One region of the Rhizobium sp. WYCCWR 11146 genome, then DNA from elsewhere that is predicted to be linked to it. Evidence: riboswitches for the same ligand, from Rfam matches in the RefSeq annotation. Region 1 holds a riboswitch; each other region holds the start of a gene.
What was found. Region 1 has a riboswitch for cobalamin ahead of bluB (5,6-dimethylbenzimidazole synthase). Riboswitches for the same ligand answer to the same signal wherever they lie in the genome.

Region 1 (5,144 bases):
CGAGAATGCCGATTATTGCGCCGAACTCTCGCAGTCCGAAGCCCGCATGATCGACAATATCCGCTATCTCCAGGACCGCCGCAACGAGCTGGCCGGCCAGAATGGCGCCGCTGACGGCACGCGCCGCGAACTGATCGCCGCCCTCGACCACAATGGCTGCAACAGCGAAAACTTCTATGCCCCGAGCGATCGCAGCGCCAACGAGCCGGCTCCGAGCGTCGAGGAACAGGCGATGCGCACCGATACCTTCATTCCGCTCGGCGGTGAAGAGATCGATCCGCGTTACGGCGTGCCACGGGCGGAGATGCTCTCCCCGGTCAGCACCATGTGCGTGCGCAGCTGCGACGGCGGCTTCTTCCCGATCAGCTCGAACGCCACGTCGGTCGATTTCGGCCGCGACGCCCAGACCTGCGCCAAGATGTGCCCAGGCGTCGAGACCGAACTGTTCTATCGTGACGTGACGAGCACCGAAGCCTCGAACATGATCTCGGTCGCAACGGGCACTCCCTACAGCGCCATGAAAAATGCCTTTGCCTACAAGAACCGCACGCCCGGGGAAAAATCCTCCTGCGCCTGCAATCTTACAGCCTATTATGAGGAGATGCGCGGCAAGCAGGCGGTAAGCGAACCGCCGCAGCAGGGCTCGATCACCACCATCCGCACCAATCCCCCGGCGAAGGATGCCGCGGCAGCTGCGCCGCAACCATCCGTCCCCGAGCGCCCCTACGATCCGACGCAGAACCGCGTCCGTCAGGTCGGCCCGCAGTTTCTGGCCGGCGATCAGGGCTCGATCGACCTCGCCAATCCGGCAACACCGGGCCCGCAGCCGCAACAGCAGCAGTGATTGAACAGCTGGAACTGCGGTGGCGGAGCCATAGCGGCGTTGTGCCAGGGTGCATGAGATGACGGCGATGTCACGTGAACGTGCGGCGGGATGTTAATGCGGGTCGCTTGAGCATGGTCAGTAGGTCGTACGACCGCCGCTCAGGTCGAACGTCGATGCGGTCGTGAAGGAGTTCTCCTCGGAGAGCAGCCAGACGACCATCGAAGCGATCTCACCAAGTTCGACGAAACGGTCGCGCGGAATGCGGACGCGCATATATTCGATAAACTCGGATGTCAGCCCGTCCAATATAGGTGTCTTTGCCGTGGTTGGCGTTACCGCGTTCACGGCGATTCCTGTCTTTGCGAGTTCCTTGCCAAGCGACTTGGTGAAGCCCAGCACACCAGCTTTCGCTGCGCTGTAGGCAGCGATGTTCGGATTTCCTTCCTTGCCCGCAACCGAGGAGATGTTCACAATCCGCCCATAGTCGCGCTTTAACATGACCGGAACGACGTGCCGGCAACAATTGAAGGTTCCCGTGAGGCAGACATCGACGACGTCTGTCCACTCACTGACATCGTATTCGATCGTGGGCTTTACCGGACCGGTAATCCCGGCGGAATTAACGAGGCCGTCGATACGGCCAAAAATCTCCTCGGTCGTCGCCGCCGCGTTTTTCACTGATACGGGATCTGCGACGTTGACGCCGAAAGCGACCGTGCCAGATCCGAGAGCGGAAGCGCTGTCCTTGGCCATGTTTTCGTTCAGGTCCCAGATGGCCACCTTGCCACCAGACTGGATGACGCGCTCTGCGATAGCGTAGCCGATGCCGCGCGCACCGCCTGTGATCACGATGATGCGCTCCTTCAAGTCGATCATGTTCATTGGGCCGTTATCCTCCGATTGAGCCGCCGATAGCCGAATATCCAATTCCGGGATTCGCCTTCAGCGTATCGATATGAAGGTCAGGAATAAAGATATCTCGGCCTCGCACGGCGTCGGCGATATTGGCATCGAAAGAACGCGATGCGCTCTAGGTGTTCAGTCCCCATCCATCATGAAAGACGAGTTCCTCGAGCGGTAGCCGCTGCCGCCAGCCTTTGACGGAGAGTTCCGGCTCCTCATAGAGCCGGTCGACGAAACCGGCACAGAGCCAGGCGACCACTTCGATATGCTCGGGTATGCCGAGAATGGTTTTCAGGTCGCCTTCACGAAAAATGCTGACCCAGCCGATGCCGACCCCTTCCGCCCGTGCCGCAAGCCAGAGATTCTGGATGGCGCAGACGGTCGAGTATGAATCCATCTTCGGATTGTGGGTGCGCCCCAGCACCACGCTGCCGCTGCGGGTAGGATCGCAGGTCACGCATATGCCGAGCGGCGCCTCGACGATGCCTTCGAGCTTGAGCGATCGGTAGGCCTGCCGCCGCTCGCCTTCGAACATCAGCGCCGCCTCCTCGTTGGCCCTCGCAAACGCGTCCTGGATGCGCGTCCGGACAGCGGCACTTTTCACCAGAATGAAATTCCACGGCTGCATGAAGCCGACGGATGGTGCGTGGTGAGCGGCCGTCAGCAGCCGCTGCACAACATCATCAGGCAAGGGATCGGGCAGGAACTGGCTGCGAACGTCGCGCCGCGTCATGATCGCGTGATAGACGGCCTCGCGTTCGGCCAAGGAAAAACCGGACGCCGCCGAAAGGGCATCCTCATCAAAGGGTCGCATCGTCAAATCCCCAACAACGCGACCGCCCCGCTGTCCGCGCGGATCGGTCTATCTTGCCAGGCCGGTCTTCTGACTCGGCGTCATCCGTCTGCCGCAGCCTTCCCGGCAAAAGGCCAGTGGCATGATGAAGCGGCAAGCGTCGGCCTTACAGCGTTGGGCACGTTCCGGTCTTGCACCGGATTCCCGATTCTCCCGCCTTATCGGCGGGCACCTGACGGCGCATCTATTTCAGGAAAGCGCGGCAGCGGCAAGCTGGGCCGATGTCGCAGTCAAGCCGGAGGCCGCGCGGTGCCGCCTGTCCCTCTCTTCCGCCGGCAAAAGGGAGCGCTGCGGTGCCACGAATCTCTTCTCCCCAGCGGGGAGAGGTGCCGGCAGGCGGTTGAGGGGGGGTGAGCGGCAAAGCCGCGAATGCGCTGAGCGTAAGCGAAGGGCAATGATGAAGGGGAGCCGTGCAGCCCCCTCATCCGACCCTTCGGGCCACCTTCTCCCCGCTGGGGAGAAGAGAGCGCAAGCCGCAGCCTCAGTTCCTACCTCAAACCCTTGGGAGGACAAAAGGAAACAAGACGTACGATCCCGTTTCGTCACCCACCCGCGTCGGTTTGAAGCGGCTAGGCAAGCCCCTTCACCGACAGTTTCTATGGCCTTATCACCACCGAAGGCGTATGGACTGTGACTGTCCATCGCAGCATCCCGGTTGCCCGTGCCCCGCCTCACACCCATGATCCTTGCGGTCGCCCTGTTCATGGAACAGATGGATTCGACCGTGATCGCCACCAGCCTGCCGGCAATCGCCGCCGATATCGGCACCTCGCCGATCGCGCTGAAGCTCGCCGTCACCAGCTATCTCGTGGCGCTGGCGATCTTCATCCCGATCAGCGGCTGGATGTCCGATCGGTTCGGTGCGCGCAACATCTTCCGCATGGCGATCTTTGTTTTCATGATCGGCTCGATCGCCTGCGCCTTTTCCAACTCGATCACGGCCTTCGTCGTCTCGCGCCTGATCCAGGGCGCCGGCGGCTCGATGATGACGCCGGTCAGCCGCCTGCTGCTGGTCCGGGGAACGCCCCGCCACGAACTCGTCGATGCCATGGCCTGGCTTACCATTCCCGCTTTGATTGGCCCGATCATGGGGCCGCCGATCGGCGGTTTCCTCACCACCTATCTCACCTGGCATTGGATCTTCTGGATCAACGTCCCGATCGGCGTGCTCGGCATCATCCTCGTCACCCGTTTCCTGCCGGCGGTGGAGCCACGCAGTCCGCGGCCGATGGACTTCCCCGGATTCTTCCTTTGCGGCATCGGCTTCTCCGGCTTCGTCTTCGGCGTGTCGGTCATCAGCCTGCCGGCCGTGCCCGTCATCTACGGTTACGTCACGGTTGCGATCGGCATTCTTGCCGGCCTCCTCTACCTCCTGCATGCCCGCCGCGTGCCCTATCCGCTTCTCGATCCGAAGATGTTCCGTTACCCGATGTTCCGGGCGGCGATCCTCGGCGCTTCGAATTTCCGCATGGGGCTCGGCGCCCTGCCGTTCCTGATGCCATTGATGCTGCAGCTCGGCTTCGGCCTGACGCCGCTGCAATCGGGCTCGGTCACCTTCGTCAGCGCGCTCGGCTCCATGGGCTCGAAATTCGCCGCCTCGCGCACCTTCAATGCCTTCGGCTTCCGCACCGTCATATCAATCACCACTTTGCTGGCGGCGATCTTCCTCGGCATCAACGGCCTTTTCACCGCCGAAACGCCGCTGTTCCTGATCATGGCCTGCCTGCTGATCGGCGGCCTGTTCCGCTCCATGGCTTTCTCGGGCGTCAACGCCATGGCCTTTGGCGATGTCGATGACGCCGACAGCAGCCAGGCAACCGCGATCAATGCCGTTGCCCAGCGTATCTCCATGGCGATGGGTGTGGCGATCGCCGGCGGCATTCTCGAAATTTCGAGCAGCTTTCACGACGGCAGGCTGCTGGTCTCTGATTTCCATATCGCCTTCTTCAGCGTCTCGGCGATTTCGGCACTGGCCTGCATCACCTTCCTGCGCCTGCCGCATGATGCCGGCGCGGAACTGACGGCGCGCGGCCGCAAGCGCCGGCACGCCGAGCCCGAAGAGGCCGTGGCGGAAAACAGCTGATCGAGACAGATCTGCTTGGCGCGAAGGAAGCACTCCTCCTCCGATTCGCAAGGTTCGGCGCCGGCGAAAGCTACACGCGTGTGTTCCAGCATCTCATTCCACTTTATGATTTATTCACATATCAAATACACACTGCGTTTGCGCGTTTTGGGTTGCAATCCGGACATGGGCATGAGGGCTCGTGATGTGACCGTCAGCGCGGATGCCCGTATTGAGACGCCGGTCGGGAACATATCCGACTGAGCCGCAATTCTAGGCCGCCGCGGAATGTTCCAATTTTTGAAAACGATGCCTCTGACAGCCAAGCTGGCGGCGATTATCGTTGCCGTCAACCTCTGCGGCATTTCCGCTTTCGCCACCTATACGTGGATGTACGAAACCCGGGCATTGATCGATGGCGCCAAGGCGAATTGGTCCAAGGATGCGGAGCAGTTTGCCTCTCTGGCCGCGGGCGGCGTGAAATGGGGGAAGGCGAACGC
Region 2 (5,144 bases), on a different contig from region 1:
CGAAGACAATGGGCAGACACGGGAGGTGCCGGCGGAAAGCCTTTCGGTCGGCGCCATCATCATGGTTCGTCCTGGCGATCGGATCTCGGCGGACGGCATCATCCTCTCAGGCGAGAGCGCGATCGACGAGGCGCCGGTGACGGGCGAGAGCACGCCGGTACGCAAGGGCGTCGATGCCGTCGTTTTTGCCGGCACGGTCAATGGCGACGCGGTGCTCAGGGTTCGCGTCACGGCGGCTGCCGCCGACAACACCATCGCCCGCGTCGTCAAGTTGGTGGAGGAGGCGCAGGAATCGAAGGCGCCGACCGAACGCTTCATCGATCGGTTCTCGCGCTATTACACGCCCGGCGTGGTCGTGGTCGCAGCGCTGGTCGCGGTCGTTCCGCCGCTGCTGTTTGCTGGGCCGTGGGGCGAATGGGTCTATAAGGGCCTTGCGATCCTTTTGATCGGCTGCCCCTGCGCGCTCGTCATCTCGACGCCGGCGGCGATCGCCGCCTCGCTTTCATCCGGTGCGCGACGCGGGCTGCTGATGAAGGGCGGCGCGGTGCTGGAAACGCTCGGCAAGGTGACGATGGTCGCCTTCGACAAGACAGGCACGCTGACAGAAGGCAAGCCTCAGGTAACCGACATCATTTCGTTCGGGCTGAGCGAGGCGCAGGTCTTGTCGCGCGCGGCGGTGCTGGAGCAAGGCTCCAGCCATCCGCTGGCGCTGGCGATCCTCAACCGTGCCAAGGCCGATGGTGTTCCCGTGCCGCCGGCCTTCGAGCTGGAGGCGCTGCCGGGCAAGGGTGTCAGCGGCAAAGTCGGCGGCGAGGCGCTGGATCTGCTGTCGCCGACTGCCGCCCGCGAGCGAGGGACGCTCGGCGCGGAACAGGATGCACGCATCACGGCGCTGAACGACGAGGGCAAGAGCGTGTCGGTGCTGCTCGTTAACGGTGTTATAGCCGGCCTGATCGCCATGCGCGACGAGCCGCGTGAGGATGCCGAGGCCGGGCTCGCTGCCCTCAAATCAGCAGGCGTCAAGGCGATGATGTTGACGGGCGACAACAAGCGGACGGCAGCAGCCGTTGCCGGCATGCTCGGCATCGACTGGCGCGGCGAGATGATGCCGGAGGACAAGCAGCGGGTCGTCGGCGAATTGAAGCGCCAGGGTTTCATCGTCGCCAAGGTCGGCGACGGCATCAACGATGCTCCGGCGCTGGCCGCTGCCGATATCGGCATCGCCATGGGTGGCGGCACCGATGTGGCACTGGAGACGGCGGATGCCGCCGTGCTGCACGGACGCGTCGGCGACGTGGCGCGAATGATCGAACTTTCCAAACGCACGATGCGCAACATCCTGCAGAATATCACCATCGCACTCGGGCTGAAGGCGGTGTTTCTGGTGACGACGATCGCCGGCATTACCGGGCTCTGGCCAGCGATCCTCGCCGATACCGGCGCCACCGTGCTGGTGACGATCAATGCGCTGCGGCTGCTTCGAATAAAGATATGAACATTCCTGACGTCATCCCTCCGGCGCTCGTCACCGGTGGGATCTCTCGTCAACGATTCGGGCCCGATCTCGAATCGAAAATCGCGGGACCGGCCATAGATAGGCTCTCCTCATCGGGACTTTCTCCACAGCCTGCTTTCTTTAAGCTTTGGTTAGCCATGTTTTTCACAGGAACGTAGCGATTTCAAACCTGTCGTAACGCAATGCACAAACCATCCGTTGACGCGAATTTGGATTGGCGTACTATATCTAGTGTTCGAGGTTCCGTCGATTCGTGAGGATCGACGGCTAAGACGGGAATTCGGTGCGCTTCGCCATCATGGCGCGGCAATGCCGGAGCTGCCCCCGCAACTGTAAGCGGCGAGCAACTGTCCGATTTCAGGTCACTGGAGCATGATGCTCCGGGAAGGCTGGGGCAGGGTGCTTTGACCCGTGAGCCAGGAGACCTGCCTCGAACGAAACGTCCACGGGCGGGGTGTCCGGAAGGTCGCGTTGCATGGCTGCGGAGAATCTCCGCATCGCGTTTCGCAGGCCCGAACCTCCGCCCCTGAAACCTTCGTATTGAGCCACTTCGGGGTGAAGTCATGTCAGTATCTCAGTTCAGGCCGCCACCCGCTCGAGGTAGAGGGCGGAGTACGCCCAGCGGCTAAACAGCCGCATAGCTCAAATCATCAGAGAATTTTTCGACGGATATCGACAGATTTCCGATCGATGTCCTGCGCCCAATCGCGTCGTCACGAGGAATATCATGACCATTACCGTCTACAGCAAGCCTGCCTGCGTTCAGTGCACTGCCACCTACCGCGCCCTCGACCGGTTGGGTGTTGATTATGACATCGTCGATATCTCGCAGGATGCCGAAGCGCTCGATCGCGTCCGCAGCCTCGGCTACATGCAGGCGCCTGTCGTCATCGCCGGCGAGCAGCATTGGGCCGGCTTCCGTCCCGACATGATCAGCGCACTTTCCTGAGGAAAGGCGATGGGTCTGATCGTCTATTATTCCAGCCGATCCGAGAACACCCATCGGTTCGTCGCCAAGCTCGGACTGCGCGCGGCGCGCATTCCGCCAAGTGGCGCAGACGCGTTCCATATCCGCGAACCCTTCGTGCTGATCGTGCCGACCTATAGCGGCGACGGCGGCAAGGGCGCCGTTCCCAAGCAGGTGATCCGTTTCCTCAACGATGCGGAAAACCGAGGACACCTCCGCGGCGTGATCGCCGCGGGCAACAGCAATTTCGGCGAGACATACGGGCTCGCCGGCGACGTGGTCTCGCAGAAATGCCGGGTGCCGTACCTCTACAGGTTCGAGCTGCTGGGCACGGAAGACGACGTAGCCAACGTCAAACACGGAATGGAACGGTTTTGGACACGGGAACACCTCTGACGCGGGATGCGGGCGCAAAACCGCATAACACTTTTGCTCATCCCGCCGGCGAACGCCCTTTGAAAGCGGCGGAAACGCTCGACTATCATGCGCTGAACGCGATGCTGAACCTCTATGACGATGAGGGGCGGATCCAGCTCGACAAGGATCGAATGGCTGCCAAGCAATATTTCCTGCAGCATGTGAACCAGAACACGGTGTTCTTCCACAATCTGAGGGAAAAGCTCGATTACCTCGTGACCGAGGGCTATTACGAGCAGGAGGTTCTCGACCAGTATTCCTTCAATTTCGTGCGGGATCTGTTCGACCAGGCCTATGCCAAGAAATTCCGTTTCCCGACCTTCCTCGGCGCCTTCAAATACTACACCAGCTATACGCTGAAGACTTTCGACGGAAAGCGCTATCTCGAGCGCTACGAAGACCGCATCTGCATGGTGGCTCTGGCCTTGGCACGCGGCGACGAGGCCCTTGCCCGCGACATGGTCGAGGAGATCATTTCTGGCCGCTTCCAGCCGGCGACGCCGACCTTCCTCAATGCCGGCAAGAAGCAGCGCGGCGAACTGGTTTCCTGCTTCCTGCTCCGCGTCGAGGACAATATGGAATCGATCGGCCGGTCGATCAATTCGGCGCTGCAATTGTCGAAGCGCGGCGGCGGCGTGGCGCTGTCGCTGACGAATATCCGCGAGGCGGGCGCGCCGATCAAGCATATTGAGAACCAGTCCTCGGGCATCATCCCTGTCATGAAGTTGCTCGAAGACAGTTTCTCCTATGCCAACCAGCTCGGCGCGCGGCAGGGAGCAGGGGCCGTCTATCTCAACGCCCATCACCCCGATGTCATGCGCTTCCTCGACACCAAGCGCGAAAATGCCGACGAGAAGATCCGCATCAAGACGCTGTCGCTCGGCGTCGTCGTTCCCGATATCACCTTCGAGCTCGCCAAGAACAACGAGGATATGTATCTGTTCTCGCCCTATGACGTGGAGCGCGTCTATGGCGTGCCCTTCACCGAGATTTCGGTGACCGAAAAGTACCGCGAGATGGCGGATGATGCCCGCATCTCCAAGAAGAAGATCAAGGCGCGCGAATTCTTCCAGGTGCTTGCCGAAATCCAGTTCGAGAGCGGCTACCCCTACATCATGTTCGAGGACACGGTGAACCGGGCGAACCCGATCGCCGGGCGTATTTCGATGAGCAATCTATGCTCGGAAATCCTGCAGGTGAGCGAGGCGAGCGAATATAATGACGACCTTTCCTACAAACATCTCGGCAAGGATATTTCCTGCAATCTCGGCTCGCTGAATATCGCGGCGGCAATGGATTCGGCCGATTTCGGCAGGACGATCGAGACCTCGATCCGGGCGCTGACGGCCGTTTCCGACATGAGTCACATTTCCTCGGTTCCCTCGATCGAGAAGGGCAATGACGAGAGCCATGCAATCGGCCTCGGCCAGATGAACCTGCACGGTTACCTCGCCCGCGAACGCATCTTCTACGGCTCCGAGGAAGGCGTCGATTTCACCAATATCTATTTTTATACGGTGACCTATCACGCAATCCGCGCCTCGAACCTATTGGCGGTCGAACGCGGCACGAGCTTCAAGGGCTTCGAGAATTCGAAATATGCCTCCGGCGAATATTTCGACAAATATACCGAGCAGCTCTGGGAGCCGGCGACGGAGACGGTGAAGGCTCTGTTCGAGACGTCAGGCATCCACATTCCGACACAGGAAGACTGGGCGGCGTTGAAGAGGGCGGTGATGGCCTCCGGCCTCTATAACCAGAACCTGCAGGCGGTGCCGCCGACGGGATCGATCTCCTATATCAACCACTCGACTTCCTCGATCCATCCGATCGTCTCGAAGATCGAGATCCGCAAGGAAGGCAAGATCGGCCGCGTCTACTATCCGGCGCCGTTCATGACCAACGACAATCTCGACTATTATCAGGACGCCTACGAGATCGGGCCGGAGAAGATCATCGACACCTATGCGGCGGCGACCCAGCATGTCGACCAGGGCCTGTCGCTGACCTTGTTCTTCCGCGATACGGCAACGACGCGCGACATCAACAAGGCGCAGATCCATGCCTGGAAGAAGGGCATCAAGACGATCTACTACATCCGCCTTCGCCAGATGGCGCTGTCCGGCACCGAGGTGCAGGGCTGCGTATCCTGTACGCTGTGATTGATATTTCGCTCCGGAGCATTTGCCCCTCACCCTAACCCTCTCCCCGTTCTGACGGGGAGAGGGGACTTGCCACACGAAC
Region 3 (5,144 bases), 160 kb from region 1:
CCCGGCAACACCGCAATCAGCGCCCCGGCGCGGGACGCTGCCGCATGCAGCGCTTCCAGCGCATAATGGAAATAGCTGGCGCCCCCGAGCGCCCGCACGACAATCAACTTGGCATGCCGCGCGGTGCGCTCGACATAGGTGTCGACAGACATCGGATGCTTCAGGCTCATCAGGCTGGCGAGCCGCAGCGAAGGCCCCGCCCCACGGTCGCGATGGGCGGCCGCGATCGCGGCAAGCTCGCTGTCGGCAGCCGACAGGAAAAGGATTTCGCCCGGCGTCTGCCCGAGATCGATTGCCTCCTCGCCGTCGCTGATCGTTCCCTGCTGGGCCAGAAGCAGATGCATCGGGTTACGCCAGCGCTTCGATCGCCGCCCTCACAGCGCCCTGATCCATCTCGTGCAGGCCGATGACGACAAGGCGCGTGGCGCGCTTTTCGCTTGGCGTCCAGGCGCGGTCGAAATAGTGATCGATGCGGCTGCCGACGGCCTGGAGCTGCAGGCGCATAGGCTTGCCTGACACATCGACGAAACCCTTGAGGCGCAGCACGTCATGGGCGGCAATGATGCTCTTCAGCGCTTCGACGAAGCCGACGGGATCGGCAATCGGTCCGAGCTCGACGACGAAGCTGTCGAATTCGTCATGGTCGTGCGGCGCGCCGTCCTCGTGCTCCAGCTCGTGATGCGACTTGCGATTGGCGACATCGTCCTCTGTGCCGATGCCGAGACCGAGCAGGATACCGGCCGACACTTCGCCGTTCTTCGCTTCGATCATCACGGGCTTGCGCACCGTGCGGGAGGCGACCTCGTCGCGCACCCTGATAAGGCCGGCAGCGTCGATCAGGTCTGTCTTGTTGAGCACGATGAGGTCGGCGCAGGTAAGCTGGTCCTCGAACAGCTCCTCGATCGGGCTTTCGTGATCGAGCGACTCGTCCTCGGCGCGGCGCGCATCGACAGCATCATGGTCATCGGCAAAACGCCCGGCGGCGACGGCGGCGCTATCGACCACCGTGATGACGCCGTCGACAGTCACCTGCGTGCGGATATCAGGCCAGTTGAAGGCGGCGACCAGCGGCTGCGGCAAAGCAAGGCCCGAAGTCTCGATGACGATATGGTCGGGCCTCTGCTCGCGCTCGAGCAGCTTCGTCATCGTCGGAATGAAGTCGTCCGCAACGGTGCAGCAGATGCAGCCATTGGTCAGCTCGATGATATCGTCCTCGGTGCAATTCTCCGCACCGCAGCCCTTCAGCACGTCGCCGTCGACGCCGAGATCGCCGAATTCGTTGATGATCAACGCAATCTTCTTGCCGCCGGCATTGGTGAGCAGGTTGCGGATCATCGTCGTCTTGCCGGCGCCGAGGAAGCCGGTGATGACGGTTGCGGGAATCTTCTGCTGGTTCATAGACTTAACCCTTCATTTTCAGCGGCAGGCCTGCCGCGATGAAATAAACTTCGGCGGCCTTCGCCGCGATCGATTGGTGCAGCCGGCCGGCATGATCGCGAAAATCCCGCGCCATGCGATTGTCGGGCACGATACCGAGACCGACCTCGTTGGAAACGAAAACGAGCCGCGCCTTCGCGGCGGGCAGGAAATCGGCAAGGGCTGCAAATTCCGCCGCCATATTCCGCTCCTCCATCATCAGATTGGTGACCCAGAGCGTCAGGCAATCGACCAGCACGATGCCCCCTTCGCCGTCTATGGCGGCGAGTTTACCGACCAGATCGAGCGGCTCTTCATGCGTTGTCCAGGACGGACCCCGGTCGGCCTTGTGTTGGGTGATGCGCGCCTGCATCTCCTCGTCCCAGGCACGCCCGGTCGCGACATAGTGACGGTCGAGGCCGGTCGCTGTGACGAGGGATTCGGCGAAACGGGATTTGCCGGAGCGTGCGCCGCCGAGGATGAAGGTGGCGGTCATACTCAAACGCCCCTCGGGGAGAGTGCGTAGTCGTGGCTTGCTCCGAATGCACCTTTCTCGGCTACTGAGGGTGTGACGCCCCCCTCTGTCCTGCCGGACATCTCCCCCACAAAGGGGGAGATTGAATCGCCGAGAGCTTTTCTCCAAACAATTGATGTAGGACGACGGTCGTGCTGCTTGCCGATCTCCCTCCTTGTGGGGGAGATGTCCGGCAGGACAGAGGGGGGTACCCAGCATTCGACATAAGCGGCCGAAAACACTCCTCTTGCAGCGCTGCTTGGAGGCGTGGCGTGCGCCGCACCAAGCCGCGCCGAATTCAATCGTTCAGCCAAGACAACCTCCGTGCTGGCAACGGGCATAATACCCAGGTGTGGGCTTCTCGCCCGGCACGCATGGCAGGTCTCCTGGCTCGCGGTTATCGGCCGCGATCGGGGCAGACCGGAAACCGGTCGCCCTGATCGTGCCAGCGGATCATCCTCGCCTTCCCGGCTGCATTAGTGAAAAGGTGGACGATTCGTAGACTTGAGAGGCGTCCGACCCCGGTTGATCACCATGCATATCCAGTGGCTTTTCCGGCATGTCGCCCATCCCGCCCGCCTGCATTATTGCAAGCCGCCGGCCGGAAGGGCCTGATGCCGGATGGAAGACCCTGACCGCTCTACAGTCGCGGGGTCGGCTGTGATGAAGGCGCCCGGCTTGGGTCCGCCCCTTCACATTCCCTTTTCATCCGGAAGGGCGCAACACCGATCCGGAACCATCCGTTATGTCAGGATGGTCAGTCGACCATCCGTTATCGGGATGGTTAGGCAAGCGCAGGGATGAAGTCAACCGGCCTTGGCGGCCACCCGATCGCTGGTTCCGAGATGCGGCTACTCAAACACGACTTACCCCATCTAAAATATCGTCATTTATCAGAGACTTACTTCATCGAAATTTGTTCCAACCGCCGGCTTTTCGCCGCAATTGCATCGCAAGCGGACTGCGCGACCATCTCCGCCCCTTGACCGGGCCTCTCCCCGCCTAGTTGTCTAGCCATGCTTATGAAATTGGATCGGCGCCGTTTCCGCGCGCTGCGTGTTTTCTTCGATCCGGGACGCCTGCGGGCGCTGGCCCGCCGTAGCGAGGTCGGCCTGTCGCTGGCAGGCGCCGTCGTCGGCGTCATCTCAGGTCTCGCCGTCACCGGCATGAGCTACGTCTCCAACGAGCTGCATCAGCTGGTCTTCGGCATCGCCGACAGCGAACGGTTGAGCTCGTCCGAGATCGAGAACAAGCTGCTGCTGCTCACCGCCCCGGTTATCGGCGGCGCTCTGCTCGGCCTGTTGCTTCTAGTGCTGGCGAAACGCCGCAAGAAACCGATGGTCGACCCGATCGAGGCCAATGCGCTGCATGGCGGCCGCCTGTCCTTGACCGACAGCATCATCGTTGCCGTGCAGAACCTGATCTCCAACGGTTTCGGCGCCTCGGTCGGACTGGAGGCCGGCTATACCCAGCTTGCCGCCGGGCTCGCGTCGAAATTCGGCCTGAAGCTGCAGCTTCGCCGCTCGGACCTGCGCACCCTTGTTGGCTGCGGCGCGGCGGGCGCCATCGCCGCCGCCTTCAACGCGCCGCTGACCGGCGCTTTCTATGCTTTCGAGCTGATCATCGGCACCTATACGATCGTCTCGCTGACTCCCGTCGTCGTCTCCGCCCTTGTCTCCACCCTGATCGCAAGGCTGCTTGCGGGTAGCGATTTCACCATCGATATCGGCAGCTTCGGCTCGGTCGTGCCGGCCGATTATATCCCAGCACTTCTGCTCGGCGCTTTCTGCGCCGGTGTGGGCATCCTGATCATGCAGGGCGTCGCCTTTGTCGAGGAGCTGGCGCGCAAGAGTTCGATCGCCCCACCCTTCCGCCCGGCGCTTGGCGGCATCATCGTCGGGCTGCTGGCGATGATCTCGCCTCAGGTGCTCTCGGCCGGCCACGGCGCGCTGCATCTCAACCTTTCCCATGAGGTGGCGATCCCGACGCTGATCGGCCTCTTCCTCTTGAAATCCTTCGCCTCGGCGATCTCGATCGGCTCCGGCTTCAGGGGCGGGCTGTTCTTCGCCTCACTGTTCATGGGCGCCCTGCTCGGCAAACTCTTCGCCTATTGCGGCCCCTATTTCGCCGATGCGACGCTGACGCCCGTCATCTATGCCGTGGTCGGCATGAGTTCGCTTGCCGTCGCCGTCATCGGCGGGCCGCTGACCATGACGTTCCTGGCGCTTGAAATCACCGGCGATTTTCCGATCACGGCGCTGGTACTCGCTGCCGTCATAACCTCCTCGCTCGTCGTGCGCTCGACCTTCGGCTACTCCTTCGCCACATGGCGCTTCCACCTGCGCGGCGAAAGCATCCGCAGCGCCCACGACGTCGGCTGGATCCGCAACCTGACCGTCGACAAGCTGATGCGTGCCGACGTCAAGACGGCAAGGGCGGGCATCTCTCTGGAGGAATTCAAGCAGGCCTTTCCGATCGGCTCGACCCAGCGCGTCATCCTCGTCGAGGAGAGCGACAAATATGCAGGCCTCGTGCTGGTGCCGGAGATCTACGCCAACCCAACCGACGCGCAGGACGAGGGCAAGGCGCTTGCCGATTTTATCCACTACCGCAACGATTTCCTGCAGCCGCAGATGAATGCCAGGCAGGCGGCGGCGATCTTCGACAAGAGCGAAAGCGAAGCGCTCGCCGTCGTCAACAACCTGATCGAACGCAAAGTGATCGGCCAGCTCAGCGAAAGCTATACGCTGCGCCGCTACAGCGAAGAACTCGACCGCCGCCGCCGCGAGGTCTCAGGCGAGATCTGAGCGTCGTCGCGCCGATCGGATCGACGCTTCAGGATACGGCGTCGGCGAGCTTGAACACGTTTACCGCTTTCGAAACCCCGCGCAATTCGAAGGATCCCAGACATTCGTTGGCAACGGCGCAGGTGACGGCGAAGCTTTCCGACATCAGAAGATGATGGCCGAGCGTGCCGCAGAGTTTTTCGAGGCGCGAGGCCTCATTGACGGCGCTGCCGATCACCGTGAAATCAAGCCTGCCGCGTGCGCCGATATTTCCATAGAAGACCTCGCCGAGATGCAGCACGACATCGACGCCGATGTCAGGACCTCCATCATTCCTCCGCTGACTGTTCAAAGCCTTGTTGGCTTCTAGAATATTCCGTGCGGAAGCCAGTGCGGCCATGCAGGCCTTTTGCGGATCTTCAGCATCG
Region 4 (5,144 bases), 410 kb from region 1:
GTGGATGCGGCTGAGCTCGAAATCCGTTCCGAACAGACGGTTCGAAATCGCCTCCGCCGTCGTCGCAAGCGGGATCGCGATCTCGCCGATCGAAACGGCAAGACTGACCATCAGCCCGAGCAGGAGAAGTGCCGCCGTGGTGAGCGCGGCAAGCGCCCACCATCCCTGTTGCCTGACCGACACTGCCTTCACTGCGCCAGGCCGAAGGACTTGATGCCGTTCGCCAATGTCTCGATACCGTCGATCGTGCGGATCGTCGGGTTCATCGACTGCGCGTCCATCATCACGAAGTGCTTGTTTTTGACCGCGTCCAGCTCCTTGGTCACAGGATCGTTCTCGAGGAAATCGACCTTGACCTTGGGATCGTCAGCGGCGTAACGGCGGCGGTCCATGGTCGCGAGCACGATGACGGCAGGGTTAGCCTGGGCGATGGTTTCCCAACCGACCAGCGGCCATTCCTCTTCCGTGGTGACGACGTTCTTCGCACCGATCGTCTTCAGAATATAGGCGGGCGCGCTGTTCTTGCCGGCGATGAAGGCGTCGCCATTGACCTCCTTGCTGGAGAACCAGAAGACGACGGGCAGGTTCTTGCCCGACGCGCCTGATATCGAGGCGACGGCATCCGACTCGCGCTTCTTCAGCTTGGAAATCAGCGCATCGCCGCGCTCCTTGACGTCGAAGATCTCCGAGAGCTCGGCGATTTCCCGGTAGATCAGGTCCATCGTGAACAGCTCCTTGCGCACGCCGTCGCCGCCATCAGTGTTGACCTTGGCGACGCAATCGGCCGGCGCGAGATAGGTATTGATCCCGAGATCCTTGAATTGCTCCCGCTTGCCGACCGAGCCCTGCGCGCCGACATGCCATTCGAACTCGGCCGTCACCAGGTCGGGCTCCTGCCCGACGACGGATTCGAAGCTCGGGTCGTTGTCGGCAAGCCGCTTTATCTTGCTGTTGGCCTCGGCATATTGCGGCAGGACGGGACCGACCCAGACGGCCGTTCCGGCGATCTTGTCGGCAAGGCCGAGCGAGAAGAGCACTTCGGTCATGCCCTGACCGATCGAAACGACTTTGGATGGCGCCTTTTCGAAGGTCACCTGCTGGCCGCAATTGGTGATGGTCAAGGGATATCGGGTCGCGGCAAGGCTTGGTGCCGCAAAGCCGGCGAGCCCGAAGGCAAATGTCATGGTGGCGAGAATCTGGCGCATGGAAAACCTCGATGAAGGGAAAATCACGGCCGTTCCGCGCATATGCGCGGACCGAAAGCACGCTTAGGCGTGCACTAGCCGCAGGAGGCCCAATCGAGACGGATGCATGCCGGAATTCGGCGAAGGTTCAGCAGGTCAATCATATCTGTTCCTTGTCCGGGCATCCCCGCCCGGTTGATTGGATCGTGATTGACGGCAGGTCTCCTGGCTTGCGGATATCCGTCGTTTCATCCTCCTTCCCGCGATATCTCGCAGTGGCAGGGCCATGAGCCCTTCAGAGATGGCCAGTCGCTGGCCACTCCTGAGATGATCGACAATCCGCTTACAGTTGCGGGGGCAGCCACGGTCTCGGTCCCTACTGGGTCATCCTCACCGTGTTCCCTATTAATCCCCTTGGAGTCATCTTCAGGGAACCGTCGCACCCAGTTACGTCGCCGGCCCGCCCGGCGTCAATAACTATTCCCGCGTGTCATGCCGCCTCACCGACAAATGCGCTTCATGCCGTCTCACCGCGCAAACCGCCGGTTGCCAGAAGACGTTTGACAGCAATGCTGCCATTATGGCATTAATACTGCCATGAATAAAGTGACACCGCCTCGACCCACGGCCCGCGAAGAGTTGGCGACCATCACGCAGGACCGCATCATGGAAGGTCTTGCCGCCCTGTTGCGCGCCGGTAGCGACGAGGTCACCTTCGATCTCGTCGCCCGCCAGTCCGGCGTGCCGCAGCGCACGCTTTATCGCTATTTCGCCAACAAGGAGACACTGCTCGCCGCGTTCTGGCACTGGGTGAATGCGCTGATCGCCGTGCCGGCGCTGCCGGCTTCGCCTGAGCAAGTAGTGGCGCATATTCCCGAGCTCTTTTCTGCCTTCGACCGCGACGAGCCGCTGGTGAGAGCGATGCTGCACAATCCTCATGGTCGCGCGGTGAGGCTCGCCCATGCCGAGGCGCGGCGCGAGAAGTTTTCGATCGCGCTGCGCGATGTCACCGGGACGATTCCCGCAGAAGATGCCCGGCATCTGCTCGCCGCTGTGACAGCGCTCTGCTCTGCTTCGGGATGGGAGAGCATGAAAGATAACTGGAGCCTGTCGGGCGCTGAAGCCGCGAAGGCCGCGCAATGGGCCGTGCAGGCCCTGATCGACGATGCACGCCGGCGTTCCCGCGGGACCGAGGCCCGCCAGCCGGCAACAATGGAAGGAGACGCGCGATGATTCATCACATGTCGTTCGGCGTGCGCGATCCCGGTCGCGTCGCCCGGGTGCTGGCGGAGCTCATGGAGGCGACCGCGCTGCGGGCGCCGACCCCGCCCTTTCCCCATGACGCCTGGCTCGTCGTATCGGGCGATACGCAAGGCTCCTTCCTCGAAATCCTGCCCGCAACCGCGGTCTTCGATCCGGACGCACCGCTCGGCATCCGCCAGCGCCCGGCGACCTTCGAGCCGGTCACCGCCCACGTGCTGGTCAGCGCCGCGGTAGACGCCGCGTCGATCGAGACTGCCGCCGCCCGCGAAGGCTGGTGCGCCGAGCAGGTGGAAACCGGCCTCTTCCGGATCGTCAAGCTCTGGGTCGAGGACAACGTCCTGGTCGAATTCCTGGCAAAGGGTGAAGCCGATCGTTACATCGAAGCCTTCGGCCCCGCGGGCCTTCCCTCCCTCGACGGCAAATTGCGGGACCTCGAGGCAAAGCTTGGCGATGCCCTCGCGCAGAAGCTGCCGCCTGGCGTGCTGGAAAAAGCGCTGGGACATCCGCAGGCGTAGTCGTTGCCGGACCTGCGTCACGACGGATTGCGGAAGGCAGGCCCCGACATAGTTTTGGCGCCACCGATTTCAACGAGGTTTGATGTAGCAATGAGCAATCCGGATAGCACCGATCTCGCCGCCGCCGGGATAGACGCGATTCGCCAAGCAGCCGAGCAAGGCGATGCGCAAGCACAATTTGAATTGGGCCACATCACCGCACGAGGTGAAGGTGTCACCCGCGATAAAACAGAAGGCGCGGGATGGCTTCAGAAAGCCGCCGAACAAGGTCATGCCGACGCGCAATTCCTCCTGGCGGGCCTCTATCTCATGGGGGACGGAGTTGCACAGAGCGCGCCCGAAGGCTGCGAGTGGCTTGACAAATCCGCCAATCAAGGCCACGCCGACGCGCAATATTTGCTGGGCTTGATGAGAGAAGACGGCGACGGTTGCGATATCGATGCAGCAGACGCTGTCAGATGGTACAGCCAAGCCGCAGATCAGGATCATGCTGGTGCACAGTACAGGCTAGCCCAGTTGAAAGAGCACGGCGTGGGCTGCGAGATCGATCTGACAGAAGCATTCAAATGGTACCGTCGTGCTGCACTTCAGGATTACCCGGATGCAAGGGAAGATCTACTCGGATTATGCCGTGCACATCCAGACCTGCCGCTACCGGTGTCAGAATTGCTCGATGGCAAAGGTCGCTCCTGATACCCAGCTCTTTTTCCCGGGCGGCGCAGCGTCCAGACGTCGTCACCGGCCAACTATCCCCCGCTCTCACAAAGCATCCAGCGGTATCTTCAGATACCGCCGGCCATTCCCCTCCGGCTCGGGCAGCCGTCCGCCGCGGATATTCACCTGCAGCGCGTGCAGCATCAGCTTCGGCTTCGGCAGCGTGCGGTCGCGTGCCTGGCGCAGCGCCACGAAACCGGCCTCGTCGATGCCTGCAATATGCGGATTGGAGCGCTTCTGCGCCGCCACCGTGCTTTCCCAGCGTGGGTGCCGGCCGCCCGGCTGATAATCGTGGCCGGAAAAGAGCCGGGTTTCCTCGGGCAGCGACAGGATGGCCTGGATCGAGTGCCAGAGGGCGGCAGCACTGCCGCCGGGGAAATCCGTACGCGCCGTGCCGGAATCCGGCGTGAACACCGTATCGTGCACGAAGGCGGCGTCACCGATCACATAGGTGATCGAGGCGAGTGTGTGCCCGGGCGAAAACATCACGCGGACTTTAAGCGCACCGATCTCGAACGTGTCGCCATCGGCAAACAGCCGGTCCCATTGCGAACCGTCGGTTTTAAGGGCCGGCCAGTTGTAGATCTCCTTCCAGAGCTTCTGCACGTCGGTGACATGGGCGCCGATCGCCGTCGGCGCGCCGATCTTCTCATGCAGATAATGCGCGGCGGAGAAATGATCGGCATGCGGATGCGTGTCGAGGATCCATTCGACTGTCAGCCCTTCACTTTCGATATGAGCGAGGATGGCGTCGGCATTGGCCGTTCCCGTCGCCCCCGACATCTCGTCGAAATCGAACACCGGGTCGATGATGGCACAGCGTCTCGTCGCCGGGTCGGAAACGACATATTGCACACTGCAGGTGCGGGGCTCGAAGAAGGCCTTCACATGAGGCACCTGCCCTGCCCGCTTCTCGAGAAAGCGGCGCGCGCCGGCAAGATCGAAACCCAGGTTTTGACCGAAGGCTTCGACATCCCCGGGCTTCATCCGCCCATCCAGCACCTCGCCCAGCACATAGAGCATCAGCGCCCGCGTGCCGCTCTTGCAATGGGCGACAACCGGCCCCTTCGCTTGCGCCATCGCCGACTGAAAGGCGCGGATATCGGCTTCGGTGATCTCGGTCCCCTTCACCGGCACGAAACTGTAGGAAAGCCCGACCGCGGAGGCGGAAGCCTTTTCCACCGTATTGCCCGGCTGCTCCGGCTCCTCGCCGTCAGGCCGGGCATTGATGACGGCGGCAAAGCCTTGAGCCGCGAAGGCAGCAAAGCCTGCGGCATCGGGCTGCCCCGCCACCGATATCAGCTCATTGACCTTCACGGATGTCATCGAAGTCCCCGCGCTGCCTTCGTCGGGCATTATCGCATGTATATCGATACAATCTCACAAGTATATTGCCGAGCGCAAGAATAGGCGCTTGGTATTCCTCCGCGCCTGTCGCCGGTCCGCAAAGCCTGACGACGCCGGCGGG

Region 2: linked by a shared signal. The riboswitch ahead of nrdH (glutaredoxin-like protein NrdH) and the one ahead of bluB (5,6-dimethylbenzimidazole synthase) in region 1 are both predicted to bind cobalamin.
Region 3: linked by a shared signal. The riboswitch ahead of cobU (bifunctional adenosylcobinamide kinase/adenosylcobinamide-phosphate guanylyltransferase) and the one ahead of bluB (5,6-dimethylbenzimidazole synthase) in region 1 are both predicted to bind cobalamin.
Region 4: linked by a shared signal. The riboswitch ahead of HX899_RS20610 (ABC transporter substrate-binding protein) and the one ahead of bluB (5,6-dimethylbenzimidazole synthase) in region 1 are both predicted to bind cobalamin.

Annotation. Positions count from the first base shown of each region.
Region 1 is NZ_JACCEY010000024.1:569,253-574,396, reverse strand. Features, by position in the region: gene HX899_RS22585 (DUF2865 domain-containing protein) at 1-844, shown strand, start outside; gene HX899_RS22580 (SDR family NAD(P)-dependent oxidoreductase) at 962-1,708, opposite strand; gene bluB (5,6-dimethylbenzimidazole synthase) at 1,857-2,543, opposite strand; cobalamin riboswitch at 2,585-2,773, opposite strand; gene HX899_RS22570 (MFS transporter) at 3,262-4,665, shown strand; gene HX899_RS22565 (HAMP domain-containing methyl-accepting chemotaxis protein) at 4,933-5,144, shown strand, end outside.
Region 2 is NZ_JACCEY010000045.1:6,832-11,975, reverse strand. Features, by position in the region: gene HX899_RS34440 (heavy metal translocating P-type ATPase) at 1-1,495, shown strand, start outside; cobalamin riboswitch at 1,738-1,964, shown strand; gene nrdH (glutaredoxin-like protein NrdH) at 2,244-2,465, shown strand; gene nrdI (class Ib ribonucleoside-diphosphate reductase assembly flavoprotein NrdI) at 2,475-2,879, shown strand; gene nrdE (class 1b ribonucleoside-diphosphate reductase subunit alpha) at 2,858-5,062, shown strand.
Region 3 is NZ_JACCEY010000024.1:408,831-413,974, reverse strand. Features, by position in the region: gene cobN (cobaltochelatase subunit CobN) at 1-344, opposite strand, end outside; gene cobW (cobalamin biosynthesis protein CobW) at 349-1,398, opposite strand; gene cobU (bifunctional adenosylcobinamide kinase/adenosylcobinamide-phosphate guanylyltransferase) at 1,403-1,912, opposite strand; cobalamin riboswitch at 2,289-2,686, opposite strand; gene HX899_RS21785 (chloride channel protein) at 2,947-4,737, shown strand; gene HX899_RS21780 (adenylate/guanylate cyclase domain-containing protein) at 4,766-5,144, opposite strand, start outside.
Region 4 is NZ_JACCEY010000024.1:162,084-167,227, reverse strand. Features, by position in the region: gene HX899_RS20615 (iron ABC transporter permease) at 1-192, opposite strand, end outside; gene HX899_RS20610 (ABC transporter substrate-binding protein) at 189-1,205, opposite strand; cobalamin riboswitch at 1,382-1,638, opposite strand; gene HX899_RS20605 (TetR/AcrR family transcriptional regulator) at 1,851-2,417, shown strand; gene HX899_RS20600 (hypothetical protein) at 2,414-2,962, shown strand; gene HX899_RS20595 (tetratricopeptide repeat protein) at 3,053-3,655, shown strand; gene blh (bifunctional sulfur transferase/dioxygenase Blh) at 3,722-5,002, opposite strand.